Regions from separate parts of the Mesorhizobium sp. B2-4-19 genome, predicted to be linked through region 2. Evidence: predicted binding sites of a transcription regulator. Region 2 holds the regulator's gene; each other region holds the start of a gene.
The links. The regulator PhoB, encoded in region 2, activates phosphate uptake and scavenging genes when phosphate is short. The targets are predictions, from matches to a motif close to TGTCATNNANCTGTCAT.
Positions count from the first base shown of each region.

Region 1: the regulator PhoB is predicted to act here: its motif matches at 1,477-1,493, upstream of FJ546_RS08000 (RNA degradosome polyphosphate kinase).
Region 3: the regulator PhoB is predicted to act here: its motif matches at 874-890, upstream of FJ546_RS03715 (ceramide glucosyltransferase).
Region 4: the regulator PhoB is predicted to act here: its motif matches at 1,396-1,412, upstream of FJ546_RS30155 (LTA synthase family protein).

Region 1 is NZ_VFUV01000003.1:392,037-394,236, forward strand. It holds gene FJ546_RS08000 (RNA degradosome polyphosphate kinase) at 1-1,328, opposite strand, end outside; gene FJ546_RS08005 (zinc-finger domain-containing protein) at 1,557-1,802, shown strand; gene FJ546_RS08010 (FAD-dependent monooxygenase) at 1,822-2,200, shown strand, end outside.
Region 2 is NZ_VFUV01000016.1:85,348-87,547, reverse strand. It holds gene pstB (phosphate ABC transporter ATP-binding protein PstB) at 1-388, shown strand, start outside; gene phoU (phosphate signaling complex protein PhoU) at 414-1,121, shown strand; gene phoB (phosphate regulon transcriptional regulator PhoB) at 1,143-1,832, shown strand; gene FJ546_RS23625 (ROK family protein) at 1,845-2,200, opposite strand, start outside.
Region 3 is NZ_VFUV01000002.1:91,531-93,730, reverse strand. It holds gene FJ546_RS03725 (Hsp33 family molecular chaperone) at 1-340, shown strand, start outside; gene apaG (Co2+/Mg2+ efflux protein ApaG) at 378-770, opposite strand; gene FJ546_RS03715 (ceramide glucosyltransferase) at 999-2,150, shown strand; gene FJ546_RS03710 (O-succinylhomoserine sulfhydrylase) at 2,184-2,200, opposite strand, start outside.
Region 4 is NZ_VFUV01000030.1:16,945-19,144, forward strand. It holds gene FJ546_RS30155 (LTA synthase family protein) at 1-1,357, opposite strand, end outside; gene fabD (ACP S-malonyltransferase) at 1,636-2,200, shown strand, end outside.

The DNA of each region.
Region 1 (2,200 bases), on a different contig from region 2:
AAACCGAACACGACCTGCACGCCGGCGCGCTCGAGGTCGCGCGCCCAGCGGATGTTGGCTTCCTCGTCGAAGCGCGCCTTGAGCTCGACCAACGCGGTTACCGACTTGCCCGCCTCGGCTGCGTCGACCAGCGCGCGCACGATCGGGCTGTCGTTGGAGGTTCGGTAAAGCGTCTGCTTGATCGCCACCACTTCCGGATCGGCCATCGCCTGGCGCAGGAACTGCACGACGACGTCGAAGGATTCGTAGGGGTGGTGGACGATGATGTCCTTCTCGCGGATAGCGGCAAAGCAGTCACCGCCATGCTCGCGGATACGTTCGGGAAAGCGCGGGTTGTAGGGGGTGAACTTCAGATCATCGCGGGGAACAGCGACGATCTCGGATATCTGGCTGAGCGCCAGCGGACCGGTGAGCACGCTGATGCGGCTCGACGAGACGCCGAGCTCGCCGGCCACGAAATCGCGCAGTTCCGCCGGCATCAGCTTGTCGAACTCGATGCGGATCACCGAGCCGCGGCGGCGGCGCTTCAGCGCCGTCTCGAACAGGCGCACCAGATCTTCCGATTCCTCCTCGACCTCGATATCGCTGTCGCGGATGATGCGGAATGTGCCGGAGCCCTTGACCTCGTAACCCGGAAACAGCTTGCCGATATAGAGACCGACTGCCTCCTCAAGCGGGATGAAGCGGACATGGTGCTTGCGATCGGGAAGCCGGATGAAACGCTTCAGCGCCACCGGCAGACGCAGGAGCGCGCTCATCTCCTCGCCATTCTTGCGGTGGCGCAGCTGCAGCGCCATCGAGAAGCCGAGATTGGGAATGAACGGGAACGGATGCGCCGGGTCGATCGACAGCGGGGTAAGCACCGGAAACACCTGATCCTGGAAATGCTCTTCCAGCCAGACCTTCTCGTCCTTGGTCAGCGCATCGCGCGTGATGCTCTCAATACCTTCCTTGTTGAGCAGCACCGTAAGCGCCGAAAGGCTCTTCTGCTGGTCTTCCTGCAGCCGCTCGACCTCGCGCAGCAGCTGTTCGAGCTGCTGTTCGGGGGTGCGGCCGTCAGGGCTTTTCAGCGTAATGCCTTCGCGCACCTGGCCGGCGAGGCCGGCGACGCGCACCATGAAGAATTCATCGAGATTGGCGGCCGAGATCGACAGGAAGCGAACGCGCTCCAGCAGCGGATGGTGGGTGTTCAGCGATTCCTCGAGAACGCGACGATTGAATTGCAGCCAGGAAAACTCCCGGTTGACGAAGCGATCCGGGTTGCCGCCCTCTGAATTGGCCACCTCGACATTGACGAATTCGCTCTGCACCGGCTTCAGTTCGTTCATTGTCCCTGCCCACAACCATTCCCTTGGAGCGCCGCCAGACGGCGATGAACGCTCTAACATGCCTTCGTGAGGCGTGATCGGTCGCGGAATCGCTTGGCTTCCGCGGTCACACGCTTAACCGGCTCAACTTATCCTCTGACAGGCTTTTGCGACAGTTTCATTTCATCGATCTTGCAAAGAGACCTGTTATGATCCAGATGCATGCGAGACTGCGTTAAGGAGACGACGATGGCAGGCGGTTCCATTCCCCATTTCCAGAACGATGCCGGCCATCCGGCGATCGACATCGGGGTCAAGGAATTCATGTGCACGGGCGCCAATCCGCCTTTCGACCACCCGCATGTGTTTCTCGACATGGGAGACGACAATGAAAAAGTCTGCCCCTATTGCTCGACGCTTTACCGCTATTCGCCGAAGCTGAAGGCAACGGAAACGCTGCCGGCAGGCTGCCTCTACATCCACCAAGCCGCCTGATTCTGTCCCGACGGATCTGATGGACGACCAGCGCTCCCGGCAAATCGTCATCGCCGGAGCGGGCGTCGCCGGGCTGACAGCGGCACTTGCTTTTGCCAGACGCGGCTATCGCGTGCAGGTGTTCGAGCAAGCGCCGCGCCTGGAAGCCGTAGGCGCCGGCCTCCAACTTTCTCCCAACGCCACACGCATCCTGCGCGACCTCGGCGTGCTCGACCGGCTGCTGCCGGCGACGGTGCGGCCGGAGGCCGTGGTGCTGAGGGATGCCAGGACGTTACGCCAATTGGCGCGTGTGCCGTTGGGACAATCGGGTGAAAGCCGCTGGGGCGCTCCCTATCTCGTCGCCCATCGCGCCGACCTGCAGGCTGCGCTGATGGCGTGTGTGGCAGAGATGCCTGATA
Region 2 (2,200 bases):
TGTCGAGCAGGCGCTCAAGCGCGCGGCACTGTGGACCGAGGTCAAGGACAAGCTCAATGCCAGCGGCCTTAGCCTGTCGGGCGGCCAACAGCAGCGGCTGTGCATCGCCCGCACCGTGGCGGTGAAGCCTGAAGTCATCCTGCTCGACGAGCCGGCCTCGGCGCTCGACCCGCTGTCGACCGCCAAGATCGAGGAACTGATCGACGAGTTGCAGGCCGACTACACGATCGTCATCGTCACCCACAACATGCAGCAGGCGGCGCGCGTCTCGAAGCAGACCGCCTTCATGTATCTGGGCGAACTGGTCGAATTCGACCGTACCGAGAAGATCTTCACGTCGCCTCGCGAGAAGCGCACGCAAGACTACATCACTGGCCGCTTCGGCTGATCGCACGCATACGAGGACCAGGATCATGGCCGAACACACAGTCGCAGCCTTCGACGAGGATCTCGGACAGATCAGCAGGCTGATCAGCGACATGGGCGACCTTGCCGGCTCGATGGTCGGCGGCGCCACCAAGGCGCTGCTGAACTCCGACAATGCGCTCGCCCAGCGCGTCGTCTCCGACGACGCCATCATGGATGCGCGCCAGCGCGAGCTCGACGACCGCGCCATCACGCTGATCGCCAAGCGCCAGCCGATGGCCGACGATCTGCGCCATGTCGTCGGCTCGATCCGCATGGCCGGCGACCTCGAACGCATTGGCGACCTTGCCAAGAACATCGCCAAGCGCGTCGGTACTGTAGGCCTCAGCGCCACGCCGCGCGACCTGTCGCATTCCATCGACGCCATGGCGCAGCTGGTGCTGATCCAGGTGCAGGGCGTCATCGAGGAGTATGCGGCGCGCGATGCCGCGGCACTGGCGAAGCTGCGCGCCGACGACGAGCGCATCGACGTCAAATACACTTCCGTCTTCCGCGAACTGCTGACCTATATGATGGAAGATCCGCGCAACATCACGGCTTGCACGCATCTGTTGTTCTGCGCCAAGAATCTCGAACGCATCGGCGACCACGTGACCAACATCGCCGAGAATGCGTACTATGTCCTGACCGGCACGCAGCTGCCCGCCAACCGTCCAAAACAGGACGAGACGGCGATGTCGGCGCCGGCGGCCTGAGAGCGCAGGGGTAACCAATCGATGATCGCACCACGCATCATGGTGGTGGAGGACGAGGAGCCGCTCGGCGTGCTCCTCCGCTACAATCTGGAATCGGAGGGTTACCAGGTCGAGGTGGTGACACGCGGCGACGAAGCCGAAATCCGCCTGCAGGAGAACGTGCCCGACCTCCTCGTGCTCGACTGGATGGTGCCGGCGGTATCCGGCATCGAACTCTGCCGGCGGTTGCGAATGCGGCCCGAGACCGAGCGGCTGCCGATCATCATGCTGACCGCGCGGGGCGAGGAAAGCGACCGTGTACGTGGGCTTTCCACCGGCGCCGACGACTATCTGGTCAAGCCGTTCTCGACGCCGGAATTCATGGCCCGCGTCAAGGCGCTGCTGCGCCGCGCCAAGCCGGAAGTGCTGTCGAGCGTGCTCAAGGTCGGCGATATCGTGCTCGACCGTGAATCGCACCGGGTCTACCGCAAGAAGAGCGAGATCCGGCTCGGGCCGACCGAATTCCGCCTGCTCGAATTCATGATGCGCCATCCCGGCCGCGTGTTCTCGCGCAGCCAGCTGCTCGACAATGTCTGGGGCGAGACGATCTACATCGACGAGCGCACCGTGGACGTGCATGTCGGCCGGTTGCGCAAGGCGGTCAACAATGGCCGCATGCCGGATGTCATCCGCACCATCCGTGGGGCGGGCTACGCGATCCGCGAGGATTGAGCACGACCTGACTCAGGCAACGTTTTTCTTCGCGGCGGGGCCTGCTTTCGTTTGCACGCCGGGCGCGAAAATCTCCTGGTCGACGAAGGTCAGCGCGCGCATGGCGCAACCTTCGCGGATCAGCGGCAGTTCGTTCGGTTCGGTGTCGAAGGAGATCGATTCCGAGTGCTGGCCACCGGCGGTCTGGGCGATCGCCTCGCGCAATGCCGGCTCGATCAGGTCGAAGGCGGCGGCGCTGACGCCGACCATGGCGACGGGCGCGGGATCGATCAGCGCGAACAGGCTGCCGAGGCCGTAACCCAGCGCCTCGCCGGCCTTGCGATAGGCTTCGCGCTCGGGCCCGTCCCGTTCCCGTGCCGTCGTGGCCA
Region 3 (2,200 bases), on a different contig from region 2:
CGATGGCGATCCGCGCGAGGATATCCATGATCCCACCGACAATTCCTGGCAGGAATTGCTGGCGCTGCTCGGTACCATCGAGCCGACCGAGCTGATCGATCCGACGATCGGCGCCGAACGGCTGCTCTATCGCCTGTTCCACGAGCATGGCGTGCGCGTTTTCGGCGGCGTTCCCGTCGCCGACCAGTGCTCATGCTCGCGCGACAAGATCCGCGGCATCCTCGAGGGTTTCTCCGCGCAGGAGATCAAGGACAGCACCGAGGATGGCGGCATCCACGTCGCCTGCGAATTCTGCTCGACACAGTACGACTTCGATCCGGCGGAATTTGCCGCGCAGTAAAGCCAGTCCTTCTCCTCGTAAAACGGGGAGAAGGACGCTAATTCACCGTACGCCTGGTCCCCGGCAGATCCAGCGAAAATGCCGGGATGGCGATGTCGAAGGTCTCGCCGCGCTTGTTGCGCATCGTGTAGTGCCCGACCATGATGCCTGATGGTGTCGAGAGCGGGCAGCCGGACGTGTACTGATAGCTGTCGCCGGGATTGAGTTCGGGCTGGTCGCCGACGACGCCCGGGCCACGCACTTCCTCGACCCGGCCGGCACCGTCGGTGATGTGCCAATAACGCGACAGAAGCTGCACGATTTCGTCCGACTGGTTGTCGATCGTTATGTGATAGCCCCAGACATAGCGGTTCTCGGAAGGATCGGAGCGGTCCTCGAGGTAGAACGACCTGACCTGCACTTCGATGTTGCGCGTGACGGCGCGGTACATAAGCGGCTCCAAAACGATCCGATACCTTTCGGCGCTCCTGGCGAGCAGGTCAACGAGCGCGTCTTGTCGCGCCTCGTCCTGAAACGCAGGTGCCGGCAAAGAATGTCATTTAAGTGACACATGACAATGATGGGGTGCGCCAACCACTGCCGGGCGACTCGGGCGCTCTGTCGAACTGTCGAAAACGGCCGCCGCACCGGCCGGTTTTTCTGGAGTGACCGGATCTCGATGGAACTCACTCTCATAACCGCCTCGCTGTCGTCCGCTCTCATCGCCTCAAACCTCGCCAGTATCCTGCTCGCCGCCTCACGGTTGAGACGGCGCACCACGATCGCGCCGCCGGCCGGCAAATCGCCGCCGGTATCGATCGTCATACCCTGGCGCGGCGTCGAGCCGTTCACGCAGGAGACGCTGGAGCGCGCTTTCTCGCTCGACTGGCCGCGCTACGAGCTGATCTTCTGCGTTGCTCATGGCGACGATCCGGTGGTCAGGTTGATCCGCGCCGCCATTGGCCGCTTTCCAAAAGTGCCGGCCCGGCTGTTGATCGGTGACGACCGCGTCAGCGCCAATCCCAAGCTCAACAATTGCGTCAAGGGTTGGGAAGCCGCGCGGCACAACTGGGTCGTCCTCGCCGACTCCAACGTGCTGATGCCGAGAGACTACATCCAGCATCTGATGGCGGCGTGGCGACCGGATACCGGCCTTGTCTGCTCGACACCGATCGGCTCGCGGCCGGAGGGCTTCTGGGCCGAGGTCGAATGCGCCTTCCTCAACACGCTGCAGGCCCGCTGGCAATATGCCGGTGAGGCGCTCGGCCTCGGCTTTGCCCAGGGCAAGAGCATGCTGTGGAACAAGCCGATGCTGGATGCCAATGGCGGCATCCGCGCGCTGGCCGCTGAAATCGCCGAGGATGCGGCGGCGACCAAGCTGGTGAACAGCGTAGGCCTATGCGTCAATCTCGTCGCGGCACCCTTCGAGCAGCCGCTTGGCAGGCGCACGCTTGGCACGATCTGGTCGCGCCAGGCCCGCTGGGCGCGCCTGCGCCGCGTCACCTTCCCGCGGTTCTTCGCCCCGGAAATCCTGACTGGCGCGGTGGTGCCGCTGGCGCTTGCGCTGGTTGCGGCGGCAAGCGCCGGCTTCAGCCTGCCGCTGACGGCCATCGCCGTGCTGGCGGCCTTCTATCTACCGGAATGCGCCCTGGCCCGGTCCAAGGGCTGGCACCTGTCGCCGCGCACGGTCGCGGCGATGATTGCGCGGGACTTGATGCTTCCAACCATGTGGGCGCGCGGCTGGCTCGGCGGCGCCGTCGACTGGCGCGGCAATGCGATGATCATCGGCACCAAGGCCGCCGAACTGGAAGAGGCGTCGTCGCGCGCCTGATCGCGGCGCGCACGACGCTGCCTCGACGGCTCCCTATTTGGCGGCCTTCA
Region 4 (2,200 bases), on a different contig from region 2:
GGCTGATCGGCGCCTGCACCGCGTGGGTCGGGTTGTAATAGCGGTTCGGTTCATAGGGGCCATGGTTCTGCAGGCTGACAGCGAAGAAGAACACCGGGTCGCCGCTGGCGTCGGCTTCGCGGATGATCTCGTCGGTCATCGCCGCGTCGGATGCCAGCGGTCCGCGCTTTTCCATGGGCGGCAGCGTCTCTTCCGACTTGAAATCGTTGAAACCGAAATCGGCGTAGACCGCGCCACGGTTCCAGAACCAGTTGGTGCCGGGATGGATGGCACGCGCCCTGTAGCCCTCGCTCTTCAGGAAGGTCGCCATGGAAGGCGTCGGCGTGCGCACATATTGCTGGTAGGGGATGCTGCCAGCCGGAAGGAAAGCGTTGGAAAAGCCGGTCAGCGCCTCGAATTCGATGTTGGCGGTCATGCCGCCGAATTCAGGCGAGAACATCGAACCGGAACGCAATGCCCGCACGGTGGGAATGGGATCCGGCGTGATGGTGACGCCGGGCAGCCTGGTCGGATCCCAGAAGGATTCGCTCATGACGACAATGATGTCGGGCTTTTCATCGGGCACCGAGGCCGTCGCCTGCGGCCGGTCGATCGCCGCGATCGCCTTGTCCGTGTAGCCCGGCGGCGCCGAGACGTGCGCCATCGGCACGTTGAGCGCGAAGGCGAGCGCAAAGCCGTTGGACGCGTAGTTCTCCTTCTGGTCCCACATGATCGGGATGATCTGCAGCCGATCCCTGGTCCAGGAGAAGGTGGCATAGTCCATGATCGAGACGAAGAAGGCGAGCAGCGGCACCGCCAGCGTCAGCCGGGCAAGGCGGCCCTTGTGGCTGAGCGCTGGAATCTTGCGGCGCCACAGCCGCCAGCCATAGACGAGCAGCGACAGGCCGGCGATGACGCCGACGACCATGGCAAGCGCGGTCATCGGCCGTTCACGCACCAGAAGCGGCAGCAGCGCGAAGATCTGGCGAGCGTAGAGGAAGTCAGTCGGGTAGAGCGGATCGCCGAGATAATGCGATTTCTGATGGCCGACAAAAGCCAGCGCCAGCGTCAAGGGCGCGACGATCATCAGGCTCTGGTGGCTGCGTCCCAGAACGGCGTCGAGACCGATGAGGATCAGCGCGAACACGACGATGGTGGTCCAACCCGGCTTGAGCGGCTGCAGGAAGAAGGAAACGGTGCCAGCAACGTCACCGCGCACGATCAATTCGATCGCGAACACCAGAATGGCGGAGATCGCGAGGCTTATCAGCCCGTAACGGACGACTGGCCATCTCCGGCCCGGCAAATAGCCGGTGGACGGATCGTCTTCCAGGAATTGAGGCGCAGCTTTGCTGGCGCGTTTTGAACTCTTTGCCACTTTAACTTCCCACCCGGCGACAACCCAAGTCACGCGATTGTCATATAATTGTCACGCGAAGCTAGCGCCTGTGGCGGAAATAAGAAGAGCCAGCGAACGATTCGTGAGCGGTTTTCATCAGGTGTGATCGCCAAAAAGCCCTTTCGGAACAGGCACTCGGCGTACGGTTCGCAACTGGGGCCGGGTTGAACCGGGCTTGACTTGGCGGCCCGCCTTGCGCCACAGGCAGGGAAAATTCGTGTTATCGGCAAGTAAAACCAGTCTTCGGGAGCCCACGCATGGCCGTCGCATTCACCTTTCCGGGACAAGGCAGCCAGGCTGTCGGCATGGGCAAGGATCTCGCCGACGCCTTTCCCGAGGCACGCAGGGTTTTCCAGGAAGTCGATGACGCGCTCGGCGAAAACCTGTCGAAGCTGATCTGGGAAGGTGCGGAAGAGACCTTGACTCTGACCGCCAACGCGCAGCCGGCGCTGATGGCGGTTTCGCTGGCGGCGATCAGGGCGCTGGAAGCGCGCGGTTTCTCGCTGAAGGACAAGGTCGCCTATGTCGCCGGCCATTCGCTGGGCGAATATTCGGCCCTTGCCGCCGCCGGTTTCGTTTCCGTCGCCGATGCGGCTCGGTTGCTGCGCATTCGCGGCAACGCCATGCAGGCAGCGGTACCGGCCGGCGAGGGCGCCATGGCGGCCATCATCGGGCTGGAGCAGCCGGATGTCGAAGCGGCTTGCGCCGAGGCCGCGCAAGGCTCCGGCAAGGTCTGCCAGATCGCCAACGACAATGGCGGCGGCCAGCTTGTCATTTCCGGCGCCAAGGCCGCGGTCGAGCTGGCCGCCAAATTGTGCACCG